One region of the Sphaerisporangium krabiense genome, then DNA from elsewhere that is predicted to be linked to it. Evidence: predicted binding sites of a transcription regulator. Region 1 holds the regulator's gene; the other holds the start of a gene.
The links. The regulator LexA, encoded in region 1, represses DNA repair genes until DNA is damaged. The targets are predictions, from matches to a motif close to TCGAACANNTGTTCGA.
Positions count from the first base shown of each region.

Region 1 (5,367 bases):
CGAGCAGTACGATCCGCAGGCGCTGCAGGAGAAGTGGCAGGCGCGCTGGGAAGAGCTGGACCCGTACCGGGCGGGCGAGGACGCCGCCGACGAGCGTCCCCGCAAATACCTGCTCGACATGTTCCCCTACCCCTCCGGCGACCTGCACATGGGGCACGGCGAGGTCTTCGCCATCGCCGACGTGCTGGCCCGCTACTGGTTCCAGCGCGGCTACAACGTCCTGCACCCCATCGGCTGGGACTCCTTCGGCCTGCCCGCCGAGAACGCCGCGATCAAGCGGAACGCCCACCCCGCCGAGTGGACGTACGCCAACATCGACACCCAGGCCACCTCGTTCAAGAGGTACGGCGTGTCCTTCGACTGGTCGCGCCGCCTGCACACCAGCGACCCCGAGTACTACCGCTGGAACCAGTGGCTGTTCAACCGGTTCTTCGAGCGCGGCCTGGCCTACCGCAAGGGCGGCCTGGTCAACTGGTGCCCCAAGGACCAGACGGTGCTGGCCAACGAGCAGGTCGTCGCCGGCCGCTGCGAGCGCTGCGGCACCGAGGTCGTCCGGCGCGAGCTGACCCAGTGGTACTTCCGCATCACCGACTACGCCGACCGCCTGCTGGACGACATGGCCCAGCTGGAGGGCGGCTGGCCCGAGCGCGTGCTGACCATGCAGCGCAACTGGATCGGCCGCTCCGAGGGCGCCGACGTCCGCTTCGAGATCGAAGGCCGCGACGAGCCGGTCACCGTCTACACCACCCGCCCCGACACCCTGTACGGCGCCACGTTCTTCGTCGTCGCCGCCGACGCGGCGCTGGCCGAGCAGATCTGCGCGCCCGAGCAGCTGCCCGCGCTGCGGGCCTACCAGGCCGAGGTCGCCAAGCTGAGCGACATCGAGCGCCTGGCCACCGACAAGGAGAAGACCGGCGTCTTCCTGGGGCGGCACGCCGTCAACCCCGTCAACGGCGAGCGCATCCCGGTCTGGGCCGCCGACTACGTCCTGTCCGACTACGGCCACGGCGCGATCATGGCCGTGCCCGCCCACGACCAGCGCGACCTGGACTTCGCCCGGAAGTTCGGCCTGCCCGTGCGGGTCGTCGTCGAGACCGGCCTGCCCGACCCCGCCGAGACCGGCGCCGCCACCCCGGGCGAGGGCAGCCTGGTCAACTCCGGTCCCCTGGACGGCCTGTCCAAGGCCGAGGCCATCGCCCGCATCGTCCAGATCCTCCAGGAGCGCGGCACGGGCGCCGCCGCCGTCAACTACCGGCTGCGCGACTGGCTGCTGTCGCGCCAGCGCTTCTGGGGCACGCCCATCCCGATCATCCACTGCCCCGACTGCGGCGAGGTCCCCGTCCCCGACGACCAGTTGCCGGTCACGCTGCCCGACCTGCGCGGCGAGGCCCTGGCGCCGAAGGGCGTCTCGCCGCTGGCCGGGGCCACCGACTGGGTCGAGGTGGACTGCCCCAAGTGCGGCGGGCCCGCCCGGCGCGACACCGACACGATGGACACCTTCGTCGACTCCTCGTGGTACTTCCTGCGGTACTGCTCGCCCGGCTACGAGGACGGCCCCTTCGACGTGGAGCGCGTCCGGCGCTGGGGCCCGGTGGACCAGTACGTCGGCGGCGTGGAGCACGCCGTGCTCCACCTGCTGTACGCGCGGTTCTTCACCAAGGTCCTGCACGACATGGGCATGGTCGACTTCCCCGAGCCGTTCCTGCGCCTGCTCAACCAGGGGCAGGTCATCAACCAGGGCAAGGCGATGTCCAAGTCCCTGGGCAACGGCGTCGACCTCGGCGAGCAGATCGACGCCTTCGGCGTGGACGCCGTCCGGCTGACCATGGTCTTCGCCGGCCCGCCCGAGGACGACATCGACTGGGCCGACCTCTCCCCGGCCGCGTCGCAGAAGTTCCTGGCCCGGGCGTTCCGCGTCATGGCCGAGGCGGGCGCGGCCTCCCCGGCCGGCGCCGACCCCGCCTCCGGCGACCTGGAACTGCGCAAGGTCACCCACCGGACGGTCGACGAGGTCACCCGCCTGGTCGAGTCCTCCCGCTTCAACGTGGCCGTGGCCCGCATGATGGAGCTGACCTCCGCGGCGCGCAAGGCCATCGACGCCGGCCCCGGCGCCGCCGACCCCGCCGTGCGGGAGGCCGCGGAGGCGCTGGCCGTCATGCTGTCGCTGGTCGCCCCGTACGCCGCCGAGGAGGGCTGGGAGCGTCTCGGCCACGGCCCGACGATCGCGCGGGCGGGCTGGCCCGCCGCCGACCCGGCGCTGCTGGTCCAGGAGTCGGTCACCTGCGTCGTGCAGGTGGCGGGCAAGGTGCGGGACCGCCTGGAGGTCTCGCCGTCCATCTCGGAGTCCGCGCTGGAGGAGCTGGCTCTGGCCTCCGAGAAGGTGCGGCCGTACCTGTCCGGGACGCCGCGCAAGGTGATCGTGCGGGTGCCCAAGCTGGTCAACATCGTCCCCTGAGCCCCGCCGGGCGGCATGCGAAACCGCCTGAGCGTTCCCCGCGGGGACGCTCAGGCGGTGTCATGGGCTTCGTCGCGCCCGGGCGGTGGGCGCGGGGGAGCGGCCGGTGCGGCGCCGCTCGCCCGGCTCGGTCAGAGCTTGCGCAGGACCGCGGTCACCTTGCCGAGGACGGTGGCCTCGTCGCCGGGGATCGGGTCGTAGTTGGCGTTGTGCGGCACCAGCCAGACGTGGCCGTCCTTGCGCTTGAAGGTCTTCACGGTGGCCTCGCCGTCGATCATGGCCGCGACGATGTCACCGTTGTCGGCCACCGGCTGCTGGCGCACGACCACCCAGTCGCCGTCGGCGATCGCGGCGTCGATCATGGAGTCGCCTGAGACCTGGAGCAGGAACAGCGTGCCCTCGCCGACGAGCTGCTTGGGCAGCGCGAAGACGTCCTCGACGCGCTCCTCGGCCAGGATGGGGCCGCCGGCGGCGATGCGGCCCACCAGCGGCACGAACGCGGCCGTGGGGCGGGTCACCAAAGGCTCCTCCTCGCCCGGGCCGACCGGGTCGACCCAGAGCGCGGGCTCGCCGGGCAGGCGGACCTCCAGCGCGCGCGGACGGTGCGGGTCACGGCGGAGGTAGCCCTTGCGCTGCAACGCCGTGAGCTGGTGGGACACACTGGAGGTGCTGGTCAGCTGGACCGCCTCGCCGATCTCGCGCATCGACGGCGGATAGCCGCGCTGCTGCACCGAATCGCGGATCACCTCAAGGATCTTGCGCTGCCTCGGGGTGAGGCCCAAGGAGTCACGCCTGCGCACCGCGAGGTCGGTGACGACCGCGCCGCTCTCGTCTTGCTCGTTCATAGTCAACTCCTCCTCGCCGGGCGTCCCCGGACGCGCCGCCACATCAACGCCATGCCCGCCCGGCCGGCCGCCCGTCCGTGTTCCCGATGTCGCACACAGCGACAATAACGCCGTTCAAGATCGTCATCAAACAACTGTTCGAGATAATCCGAACGTGGTCGCCGGTCGGCGCATGACATCGTACGGGAGTTCGATCGATATCGTGTTCGACTTTCGCGATCTTACGCGGGTGAGGCGGGAAAGTCGATCACTTGAGCGATCTCGGTCTGATGCGTCCCCCTCTCCGGTGCTCCGGGCCCGGAGGGGGAGTCGGCGGCGCCGCGCGGCTGCGACACGCCGGTGCGGGGGTCGTTCCCCCTGATCGGCGGGGGGTTCGCGATCCGGGGTGCCGCCGACTTGCGTTCATGGTGCGGCACTCCTACGGTTGGACCACAACATCTAGTACTTACACCGTTGTCGGTAACCCATAGGTTGTGTTTCCGTCGGCGCACTGTGGGCACCCACAGTGCGCGCGCATGCCTATTTCGGTTAATCCGGAATGGGCCCGCGAGCGTGGGGCGAATACGGAAACATGGGGCGGACTTTCCTCGGGGTCGACCCGGGGAGGCCGCATTCACGAGGGTCCGGCCGGGGTGGCCGGTGGGAATCGCGAGAAAACGGAGGCGACACGTGCATTGCCCATTCTGTCGTCATCCAGACACCAGGGTGATCGACAGCCGGTCGACCGAGGACGGCGCGGCGATCAGGCGGCGCCGCACGTGTTCACAATGCGGGCGCCGGTTCACCACCCAGGAGACGGTGTTGCTGATGGTGAGCAAACGCAGCGGCGTGACCGAGGCGTTCTCCCGGGACAAGGTCATCGCCGGCGTGCGCCGCGCCTGCCAGGGCCGTCCCGTCGGCGAGGACTCCCTGGCGCAGCTCGGGCAGCGCGTCGAGGAGAGCATCCGCGCGACGGGCTCGGCCGAGATCGCCTCCCACCAGGTCGGGCTGGCGATCCTCGGGCCGCTCCGCGAGCTCGACGAGGTGGCCTACCTGCGGTTCGCCTCCGTCTACCGCGGCTTCGAGACCCTCGCCGACTTCGAGGAAGAGATCGAGCAACTGCGCGCCTCCCGGGGCGCGGACCAAGACTGAACACTTCAGACACGACCAACACGCCCGGGGAGTCCGGAGGCCGTCGGACGCCGAGGATCTCGCCGGGCGCCGGCGCCGGGGGATGTGCGCGGCGCGCGGATGTGTTCCGACATTAGGGCTCCACGGGGTCCCGGAAGGGGAAAGATCATGACGGAGACGGTGAGCGGCTCAGTGGGGCGCGGGGGCAAGCGGGCCTCCAAGGGCCTGAAGATCAGGCGCATCCACACCACGCCCGGCGTGCACCCGTACGACCAGGTGCGCTGGGAGCGCCGCGACGTCGTCATGACCAACTGGCGGGACGGCTCGATCAACTTCGAGCAGCGGGACGTCGAGTTCCCCGACTTCTGGTCGGTCAACGCCGCCAACATCGTCACCACGAAGTACTTCCGCGGGGCCGTGGGCACCCCGCAGCGCGAGACCGGCCTGCGCCAGCTCGTCGACCGGGTCGTGGGCGTCTACACCCGCACCGGCCGCGAGAACGGCTACTTCGCCTCCGAAGAGGACGCCGAGATCTTCGACCACGAGCTGAAGCACGCGCTGATCCACCAGATCTTCAGCTTCAACTCGCCGGTCTGGTTCAACGTCGGCACCGCCTCCCCCCAGCAGGTCTCGGCGTGCTTCATCCTCGCCGTGGACGACCAGATGGAGTCCATCCTCGAGTGGTACAAGGAGGAGGGCATCATCTTCAAGGGCGGGTCCGGGTCGGGGGTCAACCTCTCGCGCATCCGCTCCAGCAAAGAGCTCCTGTCCAGCGGAGGCACCGCCAGCGGCCCGGTGTCGTTCATGCGCGGCGCCGACGCCTCCGCGGGCACCATCAAGTCGGGCGGCGCCACCCGCCGGGCGGCCAAGATGGTCGTCCTCGACGTCGACCACCCCGACATCGAGGAGTTCATCGAGACCAAGGCCCGCGAAGAGGACAAGATCCGCGCCCTGCGC
Region 1 is NZ_JACHBR010000002.1:141,791-147,157, forward strand. Features, by position in the region: gene leuS (leucine--tRNA ligase) at 1-2,455, shown strand, start outside; gene lexA (transcriptional repressor LexA) at 2,587-3,300, opposite strand; gene nrdR (transcriptional regulator NrdR) at 3,970-4,431, shown strand; gene BJ981_RS28750 (vitamin B12-dependent ribonucleotide reductase) at 4,579-5,367, shown strand, end outside.

Region 2 (5,367 bases), on a different contig from region 1:
GAGCCGCACGGCCAGCATGGCGGGCAGCGTGAGCAGCAGCACGACCGTGATCGTCGCCGCGGCCAGCCCGAGCGACAGCAGCAGGCTGCGCGTGAACCCCTCGGCGACGAAGATCTCCCCGTACGCCTCCAGGGTGAACCCCTTCTCGGGGTCGTTCACCGTGAACACGAACGAGGCGGCGAGCGGCGTCACGAAGTACAGCGCGGCGACGGCCAGGACCACCGCGCGCCAGGCTCCCGCCCCGCGCCTCCCGCGCACGGGCCGGGGCGCGGGGACGCCGGCCTCGGGCAGCACGGCCGGGGTCAGCGCAGCCATCGGGCGCTCCTGCGCTGGAGGGGCAGGTAGACGGCCATGACCAGCCCGGCGACCACGATCATGTCGAGGCTGAGGGCCAGGGCCACGTTCTCGTGGCCGATCAGGACGTTGCCGGCCAGCGCGTCGGCGATCTGCAGCGTGACCAGCGGGACGACGGTGCCGACCATGGCGGCGGCGGTCGCGTAGGCGGCGAAGGCGCCGCCGAACAGCAGGACCACCCCGCCGAGCAGGGTCGGGGTGAGCACGGGGATCCCGACGTGCCGCCAGAACTGCCAGGTGGTGGCGCCGTTGTTCTGCGCCGCCTCCCGCCACTGGGGCCGCAGCCCGTCCAGCGCGGGCACGATGACCAGCACCATCAGGGGAACGGAGAAGTAGAGGTACACCAGCACCAGGCCCCAGAAGCTGTAGAGGTTCCAGCCGAGGTCGCCGAGGCCGAGGCGCGTGGTGAGCACGCCGGAGTTGCCGAGCGTGGCGATCCAGGCGAAGGCGAGCGGGACGCCGCCGAAGTTGGCGAGCACGCCCGAGGCCGTGAGCACCGCCTCGCGCAGGGCCCGCAGGCGCGAGGTGACCACGGCCTGGGCGAGGAAGGCGCCGAGCACGGCGCCGGCGACCGCGACGATGGCCGACAGCTTCACGCTGCTGAGCATCGCCGTGAGGTAGGCGCCCCGCAGCGACTCGGTCAGGTTGGCCGTGCTGGGGGCGCCGCCCGCGGTGAACGCGCCGCCGAGCAGCGCGGCGGCGGGGACGCCGAAGGCCAGGCCGACGAAGACCAGCAGGGGCAGTGCCCCGGTCCAGCCGGCGGAGCGGGTGCGGGCCCTGCCGCCGCCCTCGCCCCTGCTCTTCAGGGGGAGGGGGGCGGGGGCCGCCGAGGTGGTCTCGATCATGGGGGTGGGGCGGGTCAGCCGGAGACCGCCGCGCCCCAGCCCGCGGCGAGGACTTCCTTGGCCTTGGTGACCTGCGCGTCGGTCGGGAACTGCGGGGTGCCTTCGACCTTCGGCAGCTTGGCCACCAGCGCGGCGTCGGCGCTGCCGTCGGACTGCATGGACGGCAGGAGCACGGGGCGGGCGTACCCCTTCAGCCAGAGGTTCTGGCCCTCGGTGCTGTAGAGGAACTCCTCCCACAGGCGGGCGGCGGCCGGGTGGGGAGCCCACTTGTTGATCGCCTGCGCGTAGAAGTTGGCGTACTTGCCGTCGGCCGGGACGGTGACCTTCCAGTCCACGCCCTTGGCGGCGAACTGGTCGGTGTAGCCGGAGTTGAGGTAGTCCCAGTCGATGCTGATCGGCGTCTCGCCGTTCTGCACGGTCGCGGGGGTCGACTCGACGGGGTTGTAGTTGCCCGCCGCCTTGAGCTTCTTGAAGAAGTCGAGGCCGGGCTGGATGTCGTCGAAGGATCCGCCGTTCGCCAGGGCGGCGGCGAAGACGCCGGCGAACGCGGAGCCGGACTTGGTGGGGTTGCCGTTCATCGCGACCTTGCCCTTGTACTCGGGCTTGAGCAGGTCGGCGAAGGTCTGCGGGCAGGCCGGGATGCGCTTGGCGTCGCAGCCGATGGAGACGTAGCCGCCGTAGTCGTTGTACCAGTTGCCCTGGGCGTCCTTCTGGCCTTCGGGGATCTTGTCGAAGGACTGCACCTTGTACGGCGCGAACAGGCCCTCCTTGGCGCCGCTGAGGGCGAACGCGGTGCCGAGGTCGAGCACGTCGGGAGCGCGGTCCTGGCCCTTGCGGGTCTTGACGGCGTTGATCTCGTCCGCGCTGGAGCCGTCGGGGTTCTCGCTGTTGACCTTGATGCCGTACTTCTCGCCGAACGTCTTGATGATCTCCCCGTAGTTCGCCCAGTCCGGGGGCAGGGTGATGACGTTGAGCTGTCCTTCCTTCTTCGCCGCCTCGACGAGCTTGTCGAGGCCGCCGAGGTCGGCCGCGGAGGTCGCGGTCGCGGCGGAGTTCGCGGCGGAGGCGGAGGCACCGGTCTGGGCGCCGGTGGCCGGGGCGGACCCGCAGGCCGCGCCGAGAGAAGTCGCGACGGTAAGGACGGCGGCCAGGCCGACGATACGCGTTCGTGATGATTGCACGCTTGCTCCCACTTTCGGAGGTTGTGGGATGAACGTAGAAGGGCAGGGACAACGGTTCGCGACTACTTTCCCGGCGCACGGGTTTCTTTGTGTGAACAGCTGGTGACGTGATCACGCCCGTGCTCCCGGCCCGCCGGGGCGATCGTGACCGGACGATGACGGGCCTGCGGCCTGTGGTGATTTGCCCTCCGCGCCCTGGGAACGTATGTTCGAAGTAGCACCACCCGCCTTCCCCCGGGTGCTCCAAGTTCCAGAGGCCCAGGGAGAAGAAGCGCCATTGAGCAGAATCTACGGCGATCCCATCGAGGTGTGGACGCGCGACGGCGAGCCCGCCCGCTTCGTGTGGCGTGACCGGCTCTACGTCGTCCGCCGCGCCCTCGACCACTGGGTGACCTCCCGCGAGTGGTGGAAGATCTCCGAGACCGACCCGGGCGAGCGCCGGTTCTGGCGGGTGGAGGCCAGCCCCGGCGGAGACACCGGCACCTACGAGCTGCGCTTCGACACCGCGAGCGGCGGCTGGCTGCTGCTGAGGGCGTGGGACTGATGTTCGCCCACCTCCACGTCGCCTCCGCCTACTCCCTGCGGTACGGCTCGGCCTTCCCCAAGGACCTGGTCGCCCGCGCGGCCGGGCACGGCATGGACGTCCTCGCGCTGACCGACCGCGACGGCATGTACGGCGCGGTCAAGCACGTCCAGGCGTGCTTCGAGGCGGGCCTGCGGCCGGTCGTCGGCGTCGATCTGCTCCTGGACGGCCCCGACGGCCCCGTCGGCCGCGGCGGCGACGACGGCGACCGGGTCACCGTGCTGGCCAGGGCGGACGGGTGGGCGCACCTGTGCCGTCTCACCACCGCCGCCCACCACGCGGGGGAGCGCGGCGAGCCCCGCGTCACCCGCGAGCTGGCCGGCCGCCACGCCGGCGGGCTGCTGGTCATGCTCGGCCCCCGCTCGGACGTGGGCCGCGCCGTGGCCGAGCGCCGCGACGGCCGGGCGCGCGAGCTGCTCGCCGCCTGGCGGGCCGCCGTCCCCGACGTGGTGGTCGAGGTCGTCGACCAGTTCGGGCACCGGGAGGCGAGCACCGCCGCGCGCATGATCGCCCTGGCCGAGTCGGCGGGCGTGCCCGCCGTGCTGACCAACGCCGTGCGCCACCTGGACCCGGGGGACTACCGCGTCGGCGACGTGCTGGACGCCGCGCGCAAGCTCGTCCCCCTGCACTCGCGCCACCTGGAGCACTCCGCCTCCCACGCCTACCTCAAGAGCGGCGCGGAGATGGGGCGCGTGGCCCTGCGGATCTGCGGCGGCGACGAGGCCCGCGCGTCCCGCCTGCTCGCCCGCACGCGGGAGACCGCCGAGCGGTGCGCGCTCGACCCCTTGGAGGTCCTGGCGCTGCGCGGCGGGCGGGAGCGGCTCCACCTGCCCGAGGTCGACGGCGACCCCGTCCCCCTGCTGCGCGGCCGGTGCGAGGAGGGCCTGGTGGCCCGGGGGATGGAACGGTCCAGCGAGGCGCGGGAACGGCTGGAGGACGAGCTACGCGTGATCGAGGCGAAGCGGCTGTCCGGCTACTTCACGGTCGTCTCCGACATCACCGACATGATCCGCGGGATGGGCGTGCGCTGCGCGATCCGCGGCTCGGGCGCCGGCAGCCTGGTCAACTACCTCATCCGCATCGGCGAGGTGAACCCCCTCGAACACGGCCTGCTGATGGAGCGCTTCCTGTCCGAGGGGCGCAAAGGGCTGCCCGACATCGACGTGGACGTGGAGTCGGCGCGCCGCCTGGACTGCTACCGCGCCATCCTGGACCGCTACGGCGAGGACCGCGTCGCCTGCGTCTCCATGATGGAGACCTACCGCGCCCGCAGCGCCATCCGCGACGTCGGCGCCGCCATGGGCCTGCCCCCGCACGAGATCGACGTCATCGCCAAGGCGTTCCCGCACATCAGGGCGAGGCAGATCCGCGCCGCCCTGTCCGACCTGCCGGAACTGCGTGACAGCGGCCTCGGCGACCGCGCCCTGGCCACGATGTTCGAGCTCGCCGAGAAGCTGGACGGCCTGCCCCGGCACATCGCCCTGCACCCCTGCGGCGTGCTCGTCGGCAACTCCGGCCTGCGCGACCGCACCCCCGTCGAGCGCAGCCTGCTGGACTTCCCGATGAGCCAGTTCGACAAGGAGGACGTCGAGGAGGCCGGGCTGCTGAAGCTCGACGTGCTCGGCGTGCGCATGCAGTCGGCGATGGCGTACGCGCTCGGCGAGATCAGGCGGGTGGACGGCGAGGACGTCGACCTGGACCGGGGCGTCCCCCGGGACGACCGGGCGACCTACGACATGATCCGCACCGGGCACACGCTCGGCTGCTTCCAGATCGAGTCCCCCGGCCAGCGCGAGCTGGTGTCCAAGCTGGAGCCCCGCACCATGCACGACCTGATCGTCGACATCTCGCTGTTCCGGCCGGGCCCGGTCAACTCCGACATGGTCACCCCCTACCTGGAGGCCAGGCACGGCTGGCGCGAGCCGTCCTACCCGCACCCGAGGCTCAGGCCCGCGCTGCGCGAGACCCACGGCGTCGTCATCTTCCACGAGCAGGTCCTGAGGGTGGTCGACGCCATGACCGGCTGCGGGCTGTCGGAGGCCGAGAGCGTCCGCCGCGCGCTGTCCTCGCCCGAGGGACGCGAGGCGGTCCGCACGTGGTGGGAGTGCTCGGTGCTGCCCGAGTTCGACCGCGAGACCACCGACCGGGCCTGGAGGGTGCTCGACGCGTTCGGCTCGTTCGGGTTCTGCAAGGCGCACGCCGCCGCGTTCGCGCTGCCCACCTACCAGTCGGCCTGGCTGAAGCGCCACCACGCCGCCGCGTTCTTCGCCGGGGTGCTCACCCACGAGCCGGGCATGTACCCCAATCGGGTCATCCTCGACGAGGCCCGCCAGTGCGGGGTGACCGTCCTGCCCCTGGACGTCAACCGCTCGGGACGGCAGTGGCTCGTCGAGCGCTGCCCCGC
Region 2 is NZ_JACHBR010000001.1:4,755,597-4,760,963, forward strand. Features, by position in the region: gene BJ981_RS21020 (ABC transporter permease) at 1-315, opposite strand, end outside; gene BJ981_RS21025 (ABC transporter permease) at 303-1,199, opposite strand; gene BJ981_RS21030 (ABC transporter substrate-binding protein) at 1,214-2,380, opposite strand; gene BJ981_RS21035 (DUF6504 family protein) at 2,658-2,924, shown strand; gene BJ981_RS21040 (DNA polymerase III subunit alpha) at 2,924-5,367, shown strand, end outside.
Region 2: the regulator LexA is predicted to act here: its motif matches at 2,578-2,593, upstream of BJ981_RS21035 (DUF6504 family protein).